Regions from separate parts of the Bradyrhizobium sp. WBAH42 genome, predicted to be linked through region 2. Evidence: riboswitches for the same ligand, from Rfam matches in the RefSeq annotation. Region 2 holds a riboswitch; the other holds the start of a gene.
What was found. A riboswitch is a leader RNA that binds a small molecule or an ion and turns the genes downstream of it on or off. The one in region 2 is predicted to bind cobalamin.
Positions count from the first base shown of each region.

Region 1: linked by a shared signal. The riboswitch ahead of DCG74_RS18580 (energy-coupling factor ABC transporter permease) and the one ahead of metE (5-methyltetrahydropteroyltriglutamate--homocysteine S-methyltransferase) in region 2 are both predicted to bind cobalamin.

Region 1 covers NZ_CP036533.1:4,007,210-4,012,890, reverse strand. Annotated here, with positions in the region: gene DCG74_RS18595 (histidine phosphatase family protein) at 1-302, shown strand, start outside; gene cobT (nicotinate-nucleotide--dimethylbenzimidazole phosphoribosyltransferase) at 295-1,347, opposite strand; gene cobF (precorrin-6A synthase (deacetylating)) at 1,358-2,107, opposite strand; gene DCG74_RS18580 (energy-coupling factor ABC transporter permease) at 2,147-2,824, opposite strand; cobalamin riboswitch at 2,861-3,080, opposite strand; gene cobA (uroporphyrinogen-III C-methyltransferase) at 3,126-3,857, opposite strand; gene DCG74_RS18570 (cobyrinate a,c-diamide synthase) at 3,854-5,164, opposite strand; gene cobM (precorrin-4 C(11)-methyltransferase) at 5,164-5,681, opposite strand, start outside.
Region 2 covers NZ_CP036533.1:8,051,691-8,057,371, reverse strand. Annotated here, with positions in the region: gene metE (5-methyltetrahydropteroyltriglutamate--homocysteine S-methyltransferase) at 1-1,700, opposite strand, end outside; cobalamin riboswitch at 1,801-2,004, opposite strand; gene DCG74_RS37700 (nodulate formation efficiency C protein) at 2,688-3,410, shown strand; gene DCG74_RS37695 (thermonuclease family protein) at 5,221-5,681, shown strand, end outside.

The DNA of each region.
Region 1 (5,681 bases), 4.0 Mb from region 2:
TCGCCGCGACCGGCGGCGAGATCTACGCGCAGTTCTGGCGCGATCCGGCGCGCGGACGGCCGCCGAAGGGCGAAAGCTTTGCGGATCAGGTCGCCCGCGTCCGCCTCGGCCTGTCGCGGATCGGCGCAGGCTCCGCGGCGCTGGTCGTCCATTCCGGCACCATTCGCGCCGCGCTCTGCATCGCGCTCGATCTCGCACCGGAAGCGGCGTTGCGCTTCGTGATCGATCCGTTGTCGCTGACCCGGATCGACCGGCTCGCCAGCGGCTGGCGCGTCGTCTCGGTCAATCAGCGGATCAGCTAGACCGGTCCGGCACATTGGCCTGCGCAAAGGTCGCCATGCCGTTGTGAAGTGCGCAGGCCGAGCGCACCAGCGGCAGCGCAATGGCGGCGCCCGATCCCTCGCCGAGCCTGAGATCGAGGCTGATCAGCGGCTGCACGTTCAGCGCGCGCAACACCAGCCGATGTCCCTGCTCCGCCGATTGATGCGAGGGCAACAGGAACGGCTGGCAGGAGGGATTGAGGCGCGCCGCCGCCAGCGCCGCCACCGAGACGATGAAGCCGTCGATCAACACGGGAATGCGGCGTTGCGCGGCCGCAATGATCGCGCCCGAGATCGCCGCGATTTCGAGGCCGCCGACCGCGCACAGGATTGTCTCGACCGAGGCTCCGGCGACGCGATGGCGTACGATCGCCGCATCGATCACCCGCGCCTTGTGTACGCGGCCGGCCGCATCGACGCCGGTGCCGCTGCCGGCGATCTCTTCGGCGCTCACACCGAGCAGGCTCGCAGCAATCGCAGCTGACGTCGTGGTGTTGCCGATCCCCATCTCGCCAAAGATCAAGAGATCAGGCCGGCCGGCCTCGGCGCGCGCCACCGCGCGCTGGCCGGCCTCAAAGGCGAAGACCAATTCCGCCGGGGTGAGCGCGGCCTCGACGCTGAAATCGCGCGTGCCGCTGCGCGGCTTGTCGGTGACGATTCCGGCCATCTGCACCTCGGACAGCGTGCCGGCGTCGACCACCTCGAGGCTCGAACCCAGCTCGCGCGCCAGCACCGAGATCGCGGCGCCTCCAGAGGCAAAATTCGCCATCATCGCGATGGTGACGGCTTGCGGATAGGCCGACACGCCCTGTGCGACGATGCCGTGGTCGCCCGCGAAGATGATGATCGGCACCAGCGCGGCGCGCGGCTGCTCGGTGGCCTGCAGGCCTGCGAGCTCGATCGCGAGCTGCTCCAGCCGGCCGAGCGCGCCGGTCGGCTTCGTCAATTGCGCCTGCCGCGCAATGGCCGCCTCGCGATGGACCGCGGAGATTTCGGGGCAGTTCTGGGTGACCCATTCGGGAAGCATGCTGCCTCGCTCAACGCCTGCGTTTGAGAATGTAGCTGTCCATGATCCAGCCGTGCCGCTCACGTGCGTCCTGCCTCGCGGCGGCAATGCGCGAACCCACGTCGGTGAGCGCACCGGACATGAGGATCTGATCGGGCATGCCGAGATAGGCACCCCACCAGATGTGAAGCCCAGCCGGATCGAGCGACTGGAACGCCGTGCCGCCGTCGAGCATCACCACGACTGTATCGACACCCGCCGGCCAGCCGCCTTCGCGCAAGCGCCGCCCCGTCGTGACCAGGAACGGCTCGCCGATGTCGTTGAGCGGCAGCGCATGCGCCGCGCACAGTGCCTGGATCGAGGTGATGCCCGGCACGACCTCGATTGTCGGCGATGGATTCAATCGCCGCGCAATGCGCAGCGAGGAATCGTAGAGCGACGGGTCGCCCCAGATCAGCAGCGCGACCTTGCCGTCACCGCCGAGATGGCTTGCAATGGTCCGCGACCACGTGGCGGCAACGGCATCGTGCCAATCGTCGACGCCCTTGCGATAGTCGGCCTCGGTCGCGTCGCGCACGGGAAGATCGAATTCGGCGATGCGCGTCGCCTTGTTGGTGAGCACGTCAGTGCAGATCGTCCGCCTGAGATCGGCGAGATCAGACTTCGCGCTCCCCTTGCGCGGGATCAGGACGAGATCGGCCGCGTTGATGGCGCGGGTCGCGGCGCGCGTGAGCTGCTCGGGATCGCCGCAACCGATGCCTATCAGAGAGAGCGTGAGCATCGGGCGTACGGGGCGACCATGACGGCCGCCCCTTGTCTCTTAAGCCGCGTTGTGCAGGCGAGGCGTGACGAGGCCAGGCGCGGTGACACCACGCAGAGACTTCGCCAGCGCCAGCACGGCGAGATCGGCGAGCGGCTCGATCACGATGACCAGTGCATAGGACGCCGCGAAGGTCGCGATGCTGGCGAGGTTGCTCATGGCAAAGCCGGAGCCATAGAGCGCCCAGAACGCCACCCAGGCGATCACGCCGGCCTGGTAGGTCGTCGAGAGCGCCAGCGCCTGACGATATTTGAGATCGACATAGGCGGTGTTGCGCGAAATGATCCGGGCAGCGATTGCCTGGATCGCGAACAGCGGCACCAGCAGCGTCGTGACATTCATGCCATATTGCGGCAGGTCGGCCGGCTCGAAGAAAACGCCCTGGAGCAGCAGGCCGAGCGCAAGGCCGAACGCCGCGGGAGCCGCGCCGAATAGCAGGAACAGTGTCGAGCCGAGAATGAAGTGCACCTCGGAGACGCCGACCGGGAAATGCGGCAGGATCTCGAAGAAGGTGAAGACGGCCGCGGTGGTCGCGAGGGTGCGCAACGCAAGCGAGCCGATGCCCTGCTCGCGCACGGTCTCGACCGCGAGCTTCAAGGCAACGCCGCCTGCGGCGATGCCGGTTGCGTAACTCAACACGAGCTTGGCGCCCGTCACGACGCCGGGTTCGATATGCATGGCTCAATTCCTTCCTGCCGTCACACCCGACGGCCTTGGCCTCAATACGTGCACGGCCGGTCTCCTGGCTCGCGGTTCACTGGGTTCTCCGGCCTTCCCGGACCTTGCGGTCCAGTGGCGGTTCGGAGCCCCTCACCGCTTACAGTCGCGGGGGCGGCTGGGGTTTTGGGCGCCGCAACTGGGTCCGCCCATTCCCATTCCCGATTATGCTCCGGCGCTTTGCGCCGCGTCGAGCACCATGCCGCTCTTGTGTGCCCCTTTCGCATTGCGGGCGTCAAGGGGCGAACCGCTGCCGGAGCCGTCATGCCGGATATTCTCCCGCCAGCGCGCCGAACAGGATCACGGCGGCGGTGGAAGCGGCGCCGCCGCGGCCAAGCTGCTCGGCAAGCTCGGCAATCGTGGTACGGACCAGCCGTTCGTCGGGACGCCCGAGAGATTCGGCGAACAGCGCCGGGGTGCTGGGGGCGAGACCGTGCGCGATCAATTTTGCGGCAAGCGCCGGAAAGGTGCGCCGGCCCATATAGACCACGGTCGTGGCCTCGGGATCGGCCAGCGCGGCCCAATTCAAATTGGGCGGCAACTCGCCGGTGACATCAGCACCGGTGATGAACTGCACCCGGCGGGAGGTATGCCGCCGGGTCAAGGGAATGCCGGCCTCGGCGGCGGCGACACAGGCGGATGTGACGCCGGGAACGATCTCGTAGCCGATGCCGGCTTCGCGCAGTGTTTCCAGCTCCTCCTCGAGCCGACCGAAAATGCCGGCATCGCCGGACTTGAGGCGCACCACGCGCGCGCCGGTTGCGGCGTAGTCGACCAGGAGACGGTTGACGTGGTGCTGCTTGGTCGAAGGACGCCCGGCCCGCTTCCCCACCGCGACGAGATTGGCACCGGGCCGGGCGAGATCGAGGATCGCGCCGGAGGCAAGGTCGTCATAGAGCACGACATCGGCCTCGCGCAGCCGCGCGGCGCCCTTCACCGTGAGGAGCTCGGGGTCGCCGGGGCCGGCGGAGACGAAAGAGACAAAACCGCTCACCGATCCTCCGCGATCAGATGGAAGAACGTGCCCGTGGCATGGCCACGGCGCGAGCCGGTCTCGGCGATGACCGCGCCGGTGGCGTCGTGCACGACGGCCAGTGGCGTATCGGGTTGGGCGAGGATGGTCGAATAGTGGAATTCGTGGCCGCGCAAGCGCGCGCCCGGCCGATGCCCCGGCATCGGCGCGGCGAGTTCGGCAAGACGATAGCCGAGATGCATGCGGCGCTTGGCAAAGCTGGTCTCCAGGCCGAGCAGTCCCGCCATCTCATGGCTGATACCGTCAGCGTCGGTGAGGCCTGCGCCCAGCACCATATAGCCTCCGCATTCGCCATGCACGGGCCGTGTCTCGGCGAAAGCGCGCAAGGAGCTGCGAAAGCGCGCATTGGCCGCGATCGTTCCGGCATGCAGCTCGGGATAGCCGCCCGGCAGCCAGCACACGTCGGCGCTCGCATCGGGCGCTTCGTCGGCCAGCGGCGAGAACGGCACGATCTCCGCGCCCGCCGCGCGCCAAGCTTCCAGCATATGCGGATAGACGAAGGAGAATGCCGCATCGCGGGCCAGCGCGATGCGCTGCCCGGGCGGCGTTACGTTCATGTCGTTCGCCGCAGCTTGCGGCGACCATTTGCCTGCCGATTGCAACACCGCATCGAGATCGACGTGCTCGGCAACGAAGCGCGCGGCCTCGTCGATCAGCTTGCCGATCTCGGCCTGCTCCTCGGCCTGCACGAGGCCGAGATGCCGCTTCGGCAGGCTGATCTCGGCATGGCGCGGCAGCGCGCCGAACACGGTGATGCCGGCCTCGTTCAGCGCGCGCCGCACCAGATCCTCGTGGCGCGGGCTGGCGACGCGGTTGAGCACGACGCCCGCGAGGCGCACGCCGGCGCGGTAATCGCGAAGGCCTGTGGCGATCGCTGCCGCGGTCTGCGCCTGGCCGGAGGGATCGATCACAAGAACCACCGGCCAGCCCAGCATCTCCGCAATGTCAGCGGTCGCTCCGGTGCCGGAGACACCGCGCGCAGCGACACCGTCGAACAGGCCCATCGATCCCTCGGCGAGCACGACATCGGCTTCGGCACCACGGCTGACGAGATGCGCGATAGTGCCGCGATCCATCGCCCAGCTGTCGACGTTGACCGAGGCGCGTCCCGTGGCCGCGGTGTGGAAGGCGGGATCGATGTAATCGGGCCCGCTCTTGAAGCACTGCACGTTCAGGCCGCGATGGCGCCAGGCGCGGGCGAGTGCCAGCGTCAGCGTGGTCTTGCCGACGCCGGAGGCCGGCGCGGAGATGACGAGGCTCGCAGGCATCACGACGCCTCCGGAAAGCGCGGCTCGGCACCGACGGGCCGGTAGCGACGGTCGTAATCGGCGGCGTAGAGACGGCTCTCGTCGAAATCGGCCGCGCCAAGCGTCTTGCCGACCAGGATCAACGCCGTGCGCTCCATCTCGCCACCCACGGCCGCATCGAGCGTTGCCAGCGTCGCGCGCACGATGCGCTGCTCCGGCCAGCTCGCGCGCCAGACGATCGCGACCGGGCAATCCGCGCCGTAATGCGGCGTCAGCTCGACGACGACCTGGTCGAGCAGATGGATCGACAGGTGGATCGCGAGCACCGCGCCGGTCGCGGCGAACGCGGCGAGCTTCTCGCCTTCGGGCATCGCGCTGGCTCGGCCCGGCGTGCGCGTCAGCACGACCGTCTGAGCAAGACCGGGCAGCGTCAGCTCGGTTTCCAGTGCCGCTGCGGCAGCCGAGAATGAGGGAACGCCGGGTGTCACTGTGTAGGGAATCCCAAGCGCGCGCAAACGGCGGAGCTGCTCGCCCATCG
Region 2 (5,681 bases):
CTAGTTAGTGATTGCGCGTAACGCCACCAGTCCACAGTGATCGGCTTCGACCGCACTACATCGCCAAACAGGATCGGGGGCCGGACGCAGCGCGAACCATAAGACTGTACCCATCCCTTCCTGGTAAATAGGAAGCCGGCGAGTTGCTCGCCAAAGTACTGCACCATGTCATTGCGCTCAAACTCGCCGTGCACGAGGACGTCAAGACCGATGTCCTCCTGCCAACGTACGGCGCGGGCTATCTCCTCCTTGATGAACCTATCGTATTGCTCGTCGCTCAGCGCGCCTCGCGCATGCGCCGCCCGAGCATTTCTGACTTCTGTGGTCTGAGGAAACGATCCGATCGTGGTGGTGGGAAAAGCTGGTAGTCCAAAGCGTGCCCTTTGGATCTCGGAACGACGTGCAAACGGACTTGCGCGCCGGCGCATCGTCTGGTCGATTGCGCTCATCCGGGCAGCGACATTGGCATCATGGATCTTCGGCGAAGTCCGGCGGGCAGTCGCAGCGCATTCCGAATCGGCAAGAGCGAGCCCGACATTTTGGTCGCCAGCGAGTGCTCGCGCCAGGATCGCAAGCTCACGCATCTTCTGAACAGAGAAAGCAAGCCAGCTCTTGACGTCGGACGTGAGCCCGGTCTCGAGTTCAACATCGACCGGCACATGAAGCAGCGAGCAGGATGGAGCGAGCTGTACACGGTGCTTGCCGAGCTTCGCAATCGCGGGCTCCAACCGCCGACGGAGCGACGACAGGTTCGATCGCCACACATTCCGGCCGTCGATGACACCGAGCGACGTGACGAGATCTCTTCGACCGACAGCAATGATCTGATCCAACAACTCTGGCGCTCGAACCAGGTCAACGTGCAGACCCGAGACTGGGAGCCTCAAGGCGGTATCCAAATTGTCGCCTAGGCCGCCGAAATAGCTGGCAACCATGATCTTGATAGCCGGTCCCTCTTTTGCGAAACGGTTATAAGCATGTAGCAGTGCTTTTGGTACCGCTTCGTTCAGATCAAGGACCAGGCAGGGCTCGTCAAACTGAACCCAACTTGCCCCTCGTTCGGCCAATTCATGCAGAACCTCAATATAGATCGGCATCAAATCATCTAGTAGGGATAGGGGCTGGAACGCGCCATCGGCACTCTTGCCGAGTTTTAGGAATGTGACGGGCCCGATCAGGACAGGGCGGGTCTGAAAGCCGAGAGCCTTTGCTTCCTCATACTCTTCGATGGGTTTGCGAGAGCAAAGTCTGAACGCCTGTCCCTTGTAAAACTCGGGAACCATGTAGTGGTAGTTGGTATCAAACCACTTAGTCATTTCCTGCGCGGGTGCGCCAGACCCCCGCTGGCGGAGACCGCAACTCGTATCCTGGTCGTCGCATTGTGATCCGCGAGCCATGGCGAAGTACGTCTTGAGGGAAACGTAGTCTCCTTTCGAGGCGTAGATCTCCGGGATAGCACCAACCATGACACTTGTATCGAGCACCTGATCATACAGCGAGAAGTCATTCGACGGAATGATCGTGACGCCGAGAGATTTCTGACGAGCCCAGTTCGCTGCGCGCAGCCCGGATGCGTCCTCGAGCAATTGCTGTTCGCTGATCTTTCCCGCCCAGTAGCTTTCGAGAGCGAATTTGAGCTCACGCCTTGGACCGATGCGTGGCGTCCCGAGCGTAGCAACCGGAAGAGAGAGAAGAGACATAGTGTTAACCCCTGTTGGGGACAAAGGCCATGGCGGACGCAGGCAGAGGAAGTCGCGCATGCGACGGCTGCTTGGCGCACCACCGAGACACCCCGCCCGTGGACCAATACATCGTCGGGGCAGGTCTCCTGGCTTGCTGGTCATCGCTGCTGTCCGGCCTTCCCGAAGCCGTGCTGGCTTCAGTGACATCGTTGGACAGTAGCTCGCCGCTCACAGTTGCGGGGGCAGCGCCGGCATTTGCACCGGCTTCCCTCTTAGCTCCGGATCAAGTGGGATTCGGAGAACCTCGACGACTTGGATTATCGACAGGAGGACTCTTCCGTCAACCTCTCAGATCATGTGCCAAGCTAATCTGCGACATCTAGGCGAATAACCGTGCCTTTCTATGAGCAGCGCAATCTAGCAACATACGGGACGAGCAGGTTGATTTGCGTGCTAACCAGACTTCAAAGTTCATCGATTAAGCCGGCTTCCTGTCGCCAGCCATCATGTAGGCCGCACGCCGACGCCAACGATCGCGTACCAGACGGTTCAATGACGGCAAACGCACTTGAAAGGATCCACAAACTGCGGCCGATACACTGAATGGAAACATCGAAGCGTGCGCAGGTTGGAAAGTCGACAAGAGGGACATAAAACCCGTGCAACTCTCCGCCCTCTCCCTGGCACAAAGAATGCAAGCCGCTCGACATACCCAGTCTCTCTTGCTGGGTATGTCCAGCTCAGCCAATTGAAGCTGTCGCGGGCTAGGGAAGTTAGCGGCGCGTGACATAGAGGGGAGCGGCTGCCCGCGCGGGATAGCCACGGGTGCCCCGTCGCCTCTCCGTAAACTTCTTGCGCCCGCTCATAGCAGCTTCAAGGTTGCCCGCTTTGAAAGATGTACGGATGAAACGCGATAGGCCGAGAGTTATGAAGAGAATGTCGGGAAGACCCGCGCTATGGCTTGCCCTGGGCGGACTTCTAATGTGCCTAGCCTGGCCGGCTGCCATGAGCAACACCATTGGCGCCAGCGACAACCCACTTGTCGAAAGACTCAAGTCAACGTGGCGAGCGCAAGATGGTGAGACGATAGAACAAATCCTCTCCAATGTCTCGAAGGTGGCACAGTTCGTCCCTCAGATGTGGGGGGTCGTTGAACTTGGCGAAAACGACTATGTTTTCGTTTCGTGGACCCGGCACCGAAACAACAAATCAGACGAACAGTACGCTATCACCTGGAAAGTCGCGCTCGACGGTACGATTGAGCTTGCGTCAACCTATGCGAAGCCGATGGAATTGGGCTGGCGTGCCCTAGCGCTCTCGTTGATCGCCAAAGAAGTCGCAGATGGTGAAAGGGACGCAAACCTTAGCTTTCTGCATGATCCAAGTAACTTCAACTTTGTGACTACGCCGCAAGGCCGGCTCGGCGATCTTCTGCGGCAGGGCCGATGCACTATCATTGAACCTGTTGGGGTAGACTACTTACCCAAGCAGAATGACAAGCCGAACGAGAAAGGCGATCTATGGCGCATTCTGCTCTTGGTGAATTGCGATATCCAAGGACCACGTTATTTTACACACAACGGGGTCATCACTTTCGAGAAGAGCGAAGGCCAAGATTGGGAGCCACAATCCTCTTTTGCCAAGCGCATCGCGAAATTTCCTCCGGGCTCCTGGTTTCAACGGACCGAGCCAAAGGAAGAGGAAGACTTAGGGGACCGAAGGCCTTAGTAGACGGCCGGGCAGAGCAACATCGCACCGCAGCTGCCGTACGGTCGAAAGCCTCGTACCAACTGCAAGACATACCCGCTCCGCAGTTGCGTTGCTTACGGCTCCGCAATAGTCCGGCTGCCCTTCTCGCAGCAGTTCGGCCTGCCCTACGAAAGGTCAAGCAGCATGATACTTTTCCGCCAGGTGTCGAGCTCAGCGGCGCGTACTAGTTTGCGACTGGTTTGCCCGCCTGCACTCCACCCAGTGAGAGCAACCAGGTTGCGGGGGACTAGCTCTCCTGCATTCTTCGCTAGAGCGCTTGGGGATGCGTCCGACCCGAGCCGATGAGGCGTGCGCTCCGCACATCGCGTAGCTGCGTGACATACGCAGGAGCGTGAACGTAGCGACGCCCGGCACTAGGGACCGACGCTGAAACGAAACGGGCTAGGAAGTTACACTGGTAGCAAGCCCGGCACACCCGCTGAGCGCCTACTCACCGCAGGGCGAAAGCTCCGGAGATGTACAGAATGTCGAGCGCCAAACTGACTCGGCCTAGATTTCCTCGCGCTCATTCGTCTGCACGTCATAGACCCGGATCGTAAGCTTGGGAAACCGCTTCTTTAATTCTGCTCCACCTGCCGTGGCACCGTCTTTGGTTGCGAATTCGGCTCTGAGTTGGCCATCTACTTCAAGCGCGTAAGATGAGACTGTTACTTCCCGAACGACTGCCACCATGTCATTCCCATTATGTAGTGAGGTACTTAAGAATGATGTGTAGCTTGAGTCGGCTAACCGCACCAGAGCTATTCGCCACGAGTGCGCGATGGGCAATCGCGTATCGTGGACTGTATCCTCACACTGAATTGCATCAGGATGGCGCTCGCGATTGTCCGAACACGTGGGCAGCTTGCGCACGTCCGGAGCGCACACGGCAAAGCGCGGCTCCATATCGCAACCGTTCCAAGTCCTGGAGCAAACGGGCGCTGATGCCGGCCTTCCTGGGTAGGCCACTCGAGATCGTGGGGAACCGTCACGACCGAAGAGCGGCCGCCCGTAGCGCCGACGAGTCATAAACAATTCAGTTCTTGTAAAAGCGTATGGGCGGTAGCAGCAACGACCTACGGTGCAGCGCGGAGGACCAAATGCCACAATGCGATTGATAGCAACGATCATCTGGCTCGGTGTAAGAAGGCGTCGGATTTCCGCGCTTTGCTCGAACAAGAACGCTTGATTTACGCAGCGAGCATCGAGGCTGAACTCCGCCACGTAATTGTCTACACGGACAGAGCGAGCCAGACCAGATCATTTTGCAGATCTTTGTCGTGACAATACTTTGGGGCGAACTCGTCGTGCTCGTCGGCACGGTCTAGTTTGCCAATAGGAGTCGTAAGTAACAATAGCAAGGTTGCTCGTCCACCCCCAACGCCGCCGCGAGCGCCGACGCTTCATTAGTCGCTCACTTTTTGCAAAGGGTGCGCACAGCGTTTCGAGGCTCCGGGTTTGTCCAGCGCCGCGAGTACGGCGCAAAGCCGACGAGACTCTCCTCCCAGGTTCAGAGGGTCACAGTACGCTCCCAGTGAGAAGAACCGCCGATGCTCGAGTGATACCGCCGCACGCACCAGAAGAAATCTCTTGATCCTTACGCAGCGTCAGGTCGTAGGTTTGAACTCACGCCAAGCTCTCATAAAGCACACATCGAAATACGCCGGCTGGACGGACCTCTGCCATCGAGCAGTCGGATCGCACCGTATCGTGCGTGAACATGGATCAGGAGCGAAAGGTTATTGTCGGGATGACGCACCGCGGAATCATGTTCGCATTGTTCGTTCTCATCACATCTCCGGTCTACGCCGCGACACTCAGCGGTGTTCCGCGCATCCTCGACGCCAATACGATCGAGATCGAAAGAACGAACGTTCGGCTCCTAGGCATCGAAGCTCCTGAGACGGATCACATTTGTCTCGACGCACAAGGCCGGAAATGGGCCTGCGGCCTAGCTGCTCGCGACGAGCTTATCAAGCATTCGAATGGGCGCACGTGGGTTTGTCATACCCAAAGAGTCGATGAGTATCGGCGAGCCCTCGGTAGCTGCTTCATCGAAGGCGAGGATGTGAACGTCTGGATGGTACGTGCGGGCTGGGCACTCTCCGCCGGTGCATCTCACCATACCTACGCTGTCTATGAGTTGGTGGCGAGCACAGCTAACACGGGGCTGTGGTCGGGGGCGTTCATCGCCCCCTGGGACTGGCCTCACCGCAATAGGAGCACGATTGTCGTTGGCGCGACCTTGGT